One region of the Mixta intestinalis genome, then DNA from elsewhere that is predicted to be linked to it. Evidence: predicted binding sites of a transcription regulator. Region 1 holds the regulator's gene; the other holds the start of a gene.
The links. The regulator Fur, encoded in region 1, represses iron uptake genes when iron is present. The targets are predictions, from matches to a motif close to ATAATAATGAGAACNACTATCAA.
Positions count from the first base shown of each region.

Region 2: a site for Fur is predicted at 3,776-3,798, ahead of C7M51_RS05295 (TonB-dependent siderophore receptor). Genes of this name have one in related genera too.

Region 1 covers NZ_CP028271.1:590,649-595,727, reverse strand. Annotated here, with positions in the region: gene ybfF (esterase) at 142-906, shown strand; gene ybfE (LexA regulated protein) at 1,063-1,338, shown strand; gene fldA (flavodoxin FldA) at 1,480-2,010, shown strand; gene fur (ferric iron uptake transcriptional regulator) at 2,369-2,812, shown strand; gene C7M51_RS02735 (beta-N-acetylhexosaminidase) at 2,914-5,079, opposite strand, start outside.
Region 2 covers NZ_CP028271.1:1,116,345-1,121,423, reverse strand. Annotated here, with positions in the region: gene C7M51_RS05320 (MgtC/SapB family protein) at 1-70, opposite strand, end outside; partial or broken gene C7M51_RS05315 (MFS transporter) at 107-1,341, opposite strand; gene C7M51_RS05305 (hypothetical protein) at 1,459-1,683, shown strand; gene treA (alpha,alpha-trehalase TreA) at 1,993-3,660, shown strand; gene C7M51_RS05295 (TonB-dependent siderophore receptor) at 3,889-5,079, shown strand, end outside.

The sequences.
Region 1 (5,079 bases):
GGGTCGGTAGCAACGTTGGCGCTTGCAGACAAAAGTCAGAATATGCCGCAAAGCCTCCCGGCGAACAACCGCTCACTAACCGGCAGGGAAAGTAAAAACCATGATAACCTAAGCTTTACTGTCAACTGTAAGAACTTTGCCATGAATTTGAATACTCGCCTGCAAACTGAACAATCTGCCAACGATGCGACACCCATCCTGTTGATTCATGGTCTGTTTGGTAGCCTGGATAATCTTGGCGTACTGGCGCGCGGCCTGAAGGCGGATCGGCCGCTTATCCAGGTTGACGTGCGCAATCATGGCCTTTCGCCGCGCAGCGAGGTGATGAGCTATCGGGCGATGGCACAGGATATGCTGGAAACGCTCGATCGGCACAGCATCGATAACGTCACGGTTATCGGTCACTCAATGGGCGGCAAAATCGCCATGACCATGACCGCGCTGGCACCGGAACGTATCGAACAGCTGGTGCTGATCGATATCGCCCCGGTGGATTACCAGACCCGCCGACACGATGCCATTTTCGCTGCCGTTAATGCCGTTACCGCTTCAGGCGTTACCCAACGCAGCGCCGCCGCCGACATCATGCGTGAAATCATCGCTGAAGAAGGCGTGATTCAGTTCCTGCTGAAATCTTTTCACGACGGTGCCTGGCGCTTTAACGTCCCTGTTCTGTGGGATAACTATAGCGCGATTTCCGGCTGGGAAAGTATACCGCCGTGGCAGGGACCGGCGCTGTTTATTCGCGGCGAGCTTTCTCCCTATCTGGATGATATTCATCGTGATACGTTGCTGGCGCAGTTCCCACAGGCGCGCGCGCATGTGATTGCCGGAGCGGGTCACTGGGTTCATGCTGAAAAACCCGACGCGGTACTGCGTGCCATACAGCGTTTTTTAGCGCTGTAAAAGCAAGGCGTTAACCCGCCGACAAAGATTGTTCTCACTCTTTGCTCAGGGTATGATGGCGCGCTAAAATTTTGCCGTCGCTGAAAATGGCGGCAAGCCGGCCCAAACGTCACCATGCGCGGCGCAAACGCGCAGCCCATTCAGTACCACGATTCTATGGCAAAAGAACACACGGACCGGACCACGATCGATCTGTTTGCAGATGAACGTCGCCCGGGACGCCCGAAAACCAGTCCGCTGTCGCGTGATGAACAACTTCGTATCAACAAACGCAACCAGTTGAAACGTGACAAAGTACGGGGTTTACGGCGCGTTGAACTGAAGATGAACAGTGAGGCTGTCGAAGCGCTCAATGCAATGGCCGCTGAACGTGGCGTAAGCCGCAGCGAGCTGATTGAAGAGATGATTCTTGCCCAGTTGAAGGCGCTCTGACTGGCTGAAAGAAGCGCACAATGAGACACAAATGCAGCGGCTTTACGAGTTCCGCCTCCAGACGGTCTCTGCTATTATTGCCGTAATCTGCATTCCACGGGCAGTTACCAATTCTATAAGTTTCAAGAGGTTATTAAACTCATGGCAATCGTAGGCATTTTCTTTGGCAGCGATACCGGCAATACAGAAAACATTGCGAAAATGATCCAGAAACAGCTCGGTAGCGACGTTGCTGCAGTGCATGATATTGCCAAGAGCAGTAAAGAAGACCTGGAGGCTTTTGATATTCTGCTGCTGGGCATCCCTACCTGGTATTATGGCGAAGCGCAGTGCGACTGGGATGACTTCTTCCCGACGCTGGAAGAGATCGACTTTAACGGCAAGCTGGTAGCGCTGTTTGGCTGCGGCGACCAGGAAGATTACGCTGAATATTTCTGTGATGCCATGGGCACCATCCGCGATATTATCGAGCCGAACGGCGCGGTAATCGTTGGTCACTGGCCAACCGAAGGCTATCACTTCGAAGCCTCTAAAGGTCTCGCCGACGATACGCATTTCCTTGGACTGGCAATTGACGAAGATCGTCAGCCTGAATTAACCAACGAACGCGTTGATAAGTGGGTGAAGCAGATTTACGAAGAGCTGCATCTGCAGGAAATTCTGGAAGCCTGATTCCGCGCTGATTGTGTACCACATCACATTGCGTAACAGGTTTTTCCTATAGAAATGATAGGTACGGGTTTGAAAATTTTATCAAACAGTCGGTAGAATACCCGTATCGGTCATACGCTTTCCTGCCGTTGTGCTGTAAAGCGGCAGGATGAAGCGAAATGTAAACGCAGCATCAGATGAGCATGAACAACGCCGGACGTAGCTCTTATTTTACTTCCACTTGCGGCTTCACGCCTCCCCGTACGGTTTTCATTTCGAAGCATCAGTTCTATAATGAGACGCATTAGCTTTAGCGTCGACCGATGTTCATGGCTGTTCAGCCACATTGTGACTAGCAAAGTAACAGGACAATATCCGCATGACTGACAATAACACCGCATTAAAGAAGGCCGGCCTGAAGGTTACGCTTCCACGACTAAAAATCCTGGAAGTGCTTCAGGAACCTGAGAGCCATCACGTCAGTGCGGAAGATTTGTACAAGCGCCTGATTGATATGGGCGAAGAAATTGGGCTGGCAACGGTATATCGCGTACTGAACCAGTTTGATGATGCTGGCATCGTTACACGCCATAACTTTGAAGGCGGTAAATCCGTTTTCGAACTGACCCAGCAGCATCATCACGATCACCTGATTTGCCTTGACTGCGGCCGGGTGATTGAATTTAGTGATGAATCGATCGAAGCTCGCCAGCGTGAAATCGCCACGCGTTACGGCATCAAGCTGACCAACCACAGTCTCTATCTGTACGGTCACTGCGCGACGGGTGACTGCCGCGAAGATGAAACATTACACGACAAATAAAAAATTGTGCTATGCAGTAATGGAAACCGGTGCCTGAGCACCGGTTTTTTTATGGCTTTGTGACGCCGGGCAAGCGTAAAAGCCTGCCCCAACGTTTTCAATCAGAGCGCTTCGCTGCGGCTGTAGCGCTCTCCATCCGGGCTGACGCTGCGTACCATAACGCTACTGCCTTCAGCAACCGTAGGCTTCATCCGCTCGTCATAGCGCAGCCAGCCTTTACCGCCATCCAGCGAGTATTCGATAGCCAGACCCGGCAGCGCAAGGTTCGCCTCCAGCTTGCCGTTGCGAATTTGCGCGCCCGGCACCGGCAGGCGGTAAGCGATACCGACTTTATCCAGCTTCGCCAGCTCACGTTGCCCCAGAATATTGGCGAAACGCTGCCAGTCGCGGTTTAACGCCTGACGATCGACAAACTGCGTGACGCCACCCTGATATTCACGCCCCGGCTGATAATCCTGCTCCCAGGAGGCACGATGCCAGGCGCGCTCCGCTACGGTAAACAGGCGCGGGAAGATCATATATTCCATCTGGTCGTCGGTACGTACGGTTTCACTCCACAGCTGCGCCGACAGCCCCCAGGCTCCGGGCCAGGGTTTATCAGAGCGTGCCGTAAAGGTTTTGCCATCACGATCGACTGAGGTCTCCGCATTTTGCGGTAGGTTATTTGGCGCAAAGCTAAACATCTTACGTTCATCGCTATAGCGCGTTCCCCAATAGTAGCCACGCTCTAACGGGTTCACCTCATAAGGGAAATCCATATAGACGTAGTCGGGGTTAGAGATAATCACATCGTAGCCTTTATTGGCCCAGTCGTTAGCGCTGTCAAAGCCGCCCCAGTAAAGTGTATCCCAGAAGTTAACCGCCACTTTTGGCGTGGCGAAGGCGGCAGCGTTCTCCGCATGTTTCACGCCATCCTGCCAGGCCTGCATACGTTCGATACCGTGCGCATGTACCTTACTGCTGACCGCCAGCGCAAAATAGCTCGGCAGATGATCGAGATCTTTCACTTCACCAGCCGCAATCATTTTCTGACAGGCGAGCGATTTTTCCCAGGGGCGATTTTCCTGGCTGCGGTCAATCAGGCCGGTACCAGGCTGCGGCTGCTGTTTATCGCTGTAGCCTGCGCCAAGGCGAATATTTTTAGCCTCGTCGCCGCCAAAGTGCCAGGTAGACAGCGGCTGCCCGGCTTCTTTATGCATCGCCTGAATTTCGCCGATAACCTTATCGACAAAGCGCTGTGAAGAGGCGAGGCAGGGATTGAGATAGCTGGTACGATCGTAAAGCTGAACGGAGGTCGTTTCAGAGGTATCAAGCGGATCGCGCAGCCGATACTCTTCTGCTTTTTCTGTTTCGCCCGCTTTCATCAGGCGCTGATAACGTGCTTCCATTGAGATGACGGCGGCGCGTGCGTGCGCAGGCATATCGATTTCCGGGATCACCTCAATATGGCGTGCCTGGGCATATTTAACGATATCGATGTAATCCGCCCGGCTGAAAAAGCCGCTGCCGTTGTTATTGTTAAAGGGACCAGAACCGAGCTGCGGCAACAGGCAACGCTGTTCGCTAAGATCGTGGCAGCGCTGGCTACCTACCTCGGTAAGCTCCGGCAGACCAGGGATAGCGATACGCCAGGCTTCATCGTCGCTGAGATGGAAGTGAAATTTGTTCATTTTCCACGCGGCCATCTGATCCAGCATACGCATTACCGCCTGCTTGCTGTGGAAGTTACGCGCCACATCAAGGAAAGCGCCACGGTAGGCAAAGCGCGGTGCATCCTGTGCTTCCAGCGTTGCAATCACCGGCAGCCCTTCAGCAGGCAGCAACGATGCTACCGACATCAGCCCGTAAAAGACACCGGCGCTGTCGTAGCCGGTCAGCTCAATACCCCGCGGGCTGATGCTGAGATGATAAGCCCCGCTTACCGCACGTTCACCGCTAAAATCCGCCTGACGAATGGTGGTACGCAAAGGAACACCGCCGCTGTTTTCCTTCACGCCCAGCAGCGCAAAGCGCGCTTTAATCACCTGTGCCTGATTATCCGGCAGCGTCAGCAAATCAAAGGCAACGCCTTTGCTTAAATCAAGATCCTGCGGGTGAACTTTTAACGCCAGCGGGGTTGGGGTAATTTGTCCACGCAGCGCCGCCGTCGGCAGCACGGCGATATCACTGTTTTTCAAAAAACGGCTGGCAGGCTGCATCAGTATATTTTTATCATCAGCGGTCCGCTTCCAGCGATCGTTAAAGGGCGCAACAAACTGCGTCAAATC
Region 2 (5,079 bases), 530 kb from region 1:
AGCTGATTTTTATCACGGTAATTGGCGGAAAAAAGCCTTGTTCAGTAAACATCGCAGCCAGCGTATTCATATACTATATCCTTAAATAATACATCCATTTACTAAATCAGGAGCTAACATTTTCCTGTAAAGGCTTTATTTTTTTACTTGTTAAATCATCGCGGAAAAAATCAGGAAAAAGAAAGAGACTCCAGCGGCAACGCCGGCGGAAACCAGCCAGAAAGTTTCCCACTGAGGGAGAGATTGAGGGCCTTTTTCCGTCACCGTGCTATTGAACAGTTGACCACATACGGTGGAAGCAAACAGTAGCCCAGCTCCATTTGATATGATGAACCTCAGGCTTTGCGCCTGTGCTTTGATTTCTGGTGCTGCCTTACGGTCGACATAAATATCATCGACGGTAAAGAAAAAGTCCCAACAGAATCCCTGTAACATCAGACCCGCCACTACAAATATCATATTGGCGTCCAGTGAAGCATGGGCAAAAAATAAGGTACGAATGATCCAGCACACCGCTCCTGTCAGCAAAACGATTTTAAAACCTGCCTTCAGCAAGAGATATGACAGCAGGAACATAAACAGAATTTCGCAGATGGTCCCAATCTGTAGCATCGAAGCTGCATTATCAAATCCCAGAGTCTGCAAAAACACCGGAATATAAGCAGTGTAGGCTGTTTTCGGGATCATCAAAGCAAAGATGCTGACCATCAATATGGTAAAGCTGCGATCTTTAAACAGCGCTAATGCACCCAGACACAACAGATCTCGCAGAGCAAAGGCGCTTCCTTTAGCCTTAGGGGGAGTATCAGGCAGAGTAAGACAGTAAAACCCTAAGAATATACCTGTAGCCGAAGCAATATACCAGGTCATGGTGTTACCGGAATATCCCATTTCGCCAAGAATAAAACCGATGGTAATAAAACCAATAGTGCCAAATACCCGGATAAAGGGAAAATTCTTAACCCCGTTAATATGACTAAAAGTGATGCTATTGGCCAGCGCAGTAGTCGGATAAAATAACAAACCAACCATGAATATTATAACAAGTGTCATGGCGGTATTTTGCGATTCAATGCATTGTGGAGCTATCAGCAAAATACCCGCATTACACAGATGCAGCGCCGCCATAACCTTCTGTGAAGAGAAAAAACGATCGGCTATCATACCGATAAAAAGCGGTGAAATAATGGTGGCCAGCCCCAATAATGCATAGGAAGAACCGATAATTGTCGCCAATCCATAGGTACTCAGCACCAGTCCCATGGTCATGTTCCAGGCACCCTGCATAAAGTATTGCAAGAACATCATAATGAGCAGGCGCGGTGTTTTATTAAAGTCCATGTTACCAATCCTTCAATGAGCGGTATTCAGAGTCAGGCCATCCCAGGCGACAAGGATATTTTCCTTTGCGCATGCCGTAACCAGTTCGTCGTGCAACAGAGCACCGGTATGAGAAATATGAGACACAATTACCCTGCTCTCTATCCGTGGTTTAATTTATTAACTACGCAGGGAAGTACTGGAATAAGAGAAACGCGAAATAATCAGGGCGAACCTTTTAACCTGCGGCAGGCAGAAATTATTATTGGTCAGGGCGTCACCAATGCCGTTAACGGTATTATGGATGTTGCTCAGGCGGTCAACTATATAAACAGGCGTATTCAGCAGGAAACCGGTGCTTAGGCGTAACCCGATTCTCCTTTTTATATCAGCCTGCCTGCTCTACACGGCCATGTCGGCAAGGCGTTTCTCTACCCGACGCCCTGCCTTGTAAATAGCGCTTTGTCTGTACAACGCCAGGCAAAGGCGCTCGCTTATAACGGATCGGCATAAAGTCAAGGCGCTCACTACGTGGTGCCTGTCGCTGCTCAAATTCCCCAAGCCAACTCACATTTCCCAACCGCCGGCAGGCAAACCAGTAAATTTCGTCTAAAGTTTTTTGCAGGGTCAATTACTTACAGGCTGTGTCTGGTCTGGACAAGGAGAACAATGATGACGAAAAAGGCCGTAAATTCTCAATGGAAAGGCGCGTTGCTGTTGCCTTTGTTGATAACGGGTGCGCTGGCTACGGGATCTTTTTATGCACAGGCTGCGGAAAATCAGCAGCAGGCTGAGGCACCTCAACCGCCGGATGTCCGTTTTGGGCCGCTGTATCACGCGATACAGTCAGCAAAATTTTTCCCGGATCAAAAAACGTTCGCCGATGCGGTACCGAAATATAATCCGGCTTCGATTCTCGCCGACTGGCAGATGCAGAAAAACCAGCGTAATTTCGACCTGCGCCGCTTTGTGGAGAATAATTTTACCGTGCCGGGCAAGCCTGAAGCCTATGTTCCCCCAGCCGGACAGAGCCTGCGTGAACACATCAATGGCCTCTGGCCGGTGCTGACGCGCACGACTGATAAAGTAAACCAGTACGACTCGCTGCTTTCGCTGCCTAAACCCTATGTCGTACCGGGCGGGCGCTTCAGGGAAGTGTATTACTGGGACAGCTATTTCACCATGCTGGGCCTGGCAGAAAGCGGCCACTGGGATCGCGTACAGGATATGGTCGATAACTTTGCTTACGAGCTGGATACCTACGGACATATCCCTAACGGTAACCGCAGCTACTATCTCAGCCGTTCCCAGCCGCCCTTCTTTAGCCTGATGGTCGATTTGCTGGCGCAGCATGACGGCGAGCAAACCTACGCAAAATATCTGCCGCAGCTGGAAAAAGAGTATCACTACTGGATGGCGGATGCACAAACCGTCACCGCAGGTAGTGCCAGCAAACGCGTAGTGAAACTGAAAGAGGGTACGGTGCTGAACCGCTACTGGGATGCGCGCGACGTGCCGCGTACCGAATCCTATATGGATGATATTACCACGGCACAAAAATCGCCCCAGCGTAACAAAGCGGAACTTTACCGCGATCTGCGTTCGGGCGCGGCATCAGGCTGGGATTTCAGCTCCCGCTGGTTTGACGATCCCAACGATCTTTCTACCATCCGTACCACCGAGATCGTACCGGTAGATCTGAACGCCCTGCTGTTCCATTTGGAAAAAACGCTGTCGCATGCCAGCAAGGTGGCGAATAAATCAGATGAGAGCCAGCGCTACGCGGAGCTGGCAGAAAAACGTCAGGCCGCCATTAACCGCTATCTGTGGAACGATAAAGAGGGCTGGTACGCCGATTATGACTGGAAACGTAACAGCGTACGCACTCAGCTAACTGCCGCCGCGCTGTTCCCGCTCTATGCCAAAGCTGCCAGCAGCGATCGTGCGGCGAAAACAGCGGATGCGGTAGAGAAACAGCTGGTAAAAGCGGGCGGTCTGGTTACCACCAATGTGCATAACGGTCAGCAATGGGATGCACCTAACGGGTGGGCACCGTTGCAGTGGATCGCGGTTGAAGGCCTGAATCATTACAACGAGCAGACGCTGGCGAAAGAGATCGGTATGCGCTTTCTGGAAAACGTTCAGGCTACCTATAATCGCGAGCATAAGCTGGTGGAAAAATATGTTGTTGAAGGCAATCTCGGCGGCGGCGGTGGCGGTGAATATCCGTTGCAGGACGGCTTCGGCTGGACCAACGGCGTGACGCTTAAGCTGATGGATATGTATTGTCCGCAGGGTATCACCTGTAACAACGTCGATGATATGAAAAAAACGCAGTAATTTGATATTGACCCGGCATTGCCGCCGGGTCAATGCTCTCTGTTTTAACACTATGAATCCGCACTATTTATCTGGATATATTCAGATAAATCTCCACTTGAATCAGACACAGAGAAAGATAATAATTCTCATTAGTCTTTGCAGTTACAATATGATTAACCGTTCAATTTCTTCTGTCGGTCGTCGCTCTGACAGCGCGACCTTTTTGTCTGTTTTAAGGGATATCAAATGGGAATGCCTTTCAGCCTGAAACGTTCCGCGCTGCTTTGTTCGCTGGCGCTTGCCGTACCTGGTTTTGCCATTGCTGCCGATACGCTGGTCGTTACCGCTCAGCCAGCGGAAACCGCTGATTCACCCACCGCTGGCTATCGCGCCAAAACCAGTAGCGGCGCAACGAAAACCGACCGCCCGCTGATTACTACCGGTCAGTCCGTTTCGGTGATTACACGGCAGCAAATTGAAGACCAGGGTGCGATGGACGTTAACCAGGCGCTGAACTACAGCTCCGGGGTGTTTACCAACTTTGCCGGGGCCGCCACCCGCTATGATACGGTTTCACTGCGCGGCTTCCACGGTGGCGATGTGGATAACACCTTCCTGGACGGCCTGCGCCTGATGACCGATGGCGGCAGCTATAACGCATTACAGGTCGATCCCTGGTTCCTGGAACGCATCGACGTGATTAAAGGCCCTTCTTCCGCGCTGTATGGTCAGACCGTGCCCGGCGGGCTGGTGATGATGACCTCCAAACGCCCGCAGTTTCAGCAGGAAGGCCACTTCCGGTTGATGGCGGGCAATAACAGCACGACCGGTGCCGCCTTCGATTATACCAATGCCATTAACGACCAGTGGGCGTTTCGTCTGACCGGTATCACCCGCAACAGCGATACGCAGTACGATCACACGCGTGAAGAGCGCTATGCCATTTCGCCTTCTCTGCTCTGGCAGCCGGACAGCGATACCTCTCTGTTGCTGAAAGCCTACCTGCAAAAAGATCCGTCTGGCGGCTATCATGGCTCGGTGCCGGGCGAAGGCAGCATTACCGAACGTAACGGACGTAAGCTCAGCAACGGATTCTATGATGGCGAAAGCGCAATCGATCAGTTTAAACGCCGTGAGCAAATTTACAGCTACGTCTTCTCACATCGCTTTAACGAGACCTGGGCTTTCCGCTCTAACGCCAGCTATACCCACTCCAACGTCGATCTGGATCAGGTCTACCAGATTGGCTGGATTGGCGACAGCAATTTGCTGGATCGCTACTACTCCGGCGAGCGTTCCTCGCTGGATGCCTTCGCTATCGATAATCAGCTGGAAGCCGATTTTACCACCGGCGAAGTTGAACATACGCTGGTGCTGGGTGCTGATTATCATCAGTACCGTGACAGCCTGTGGGATGCCAGCGCCTATGTGGATCCG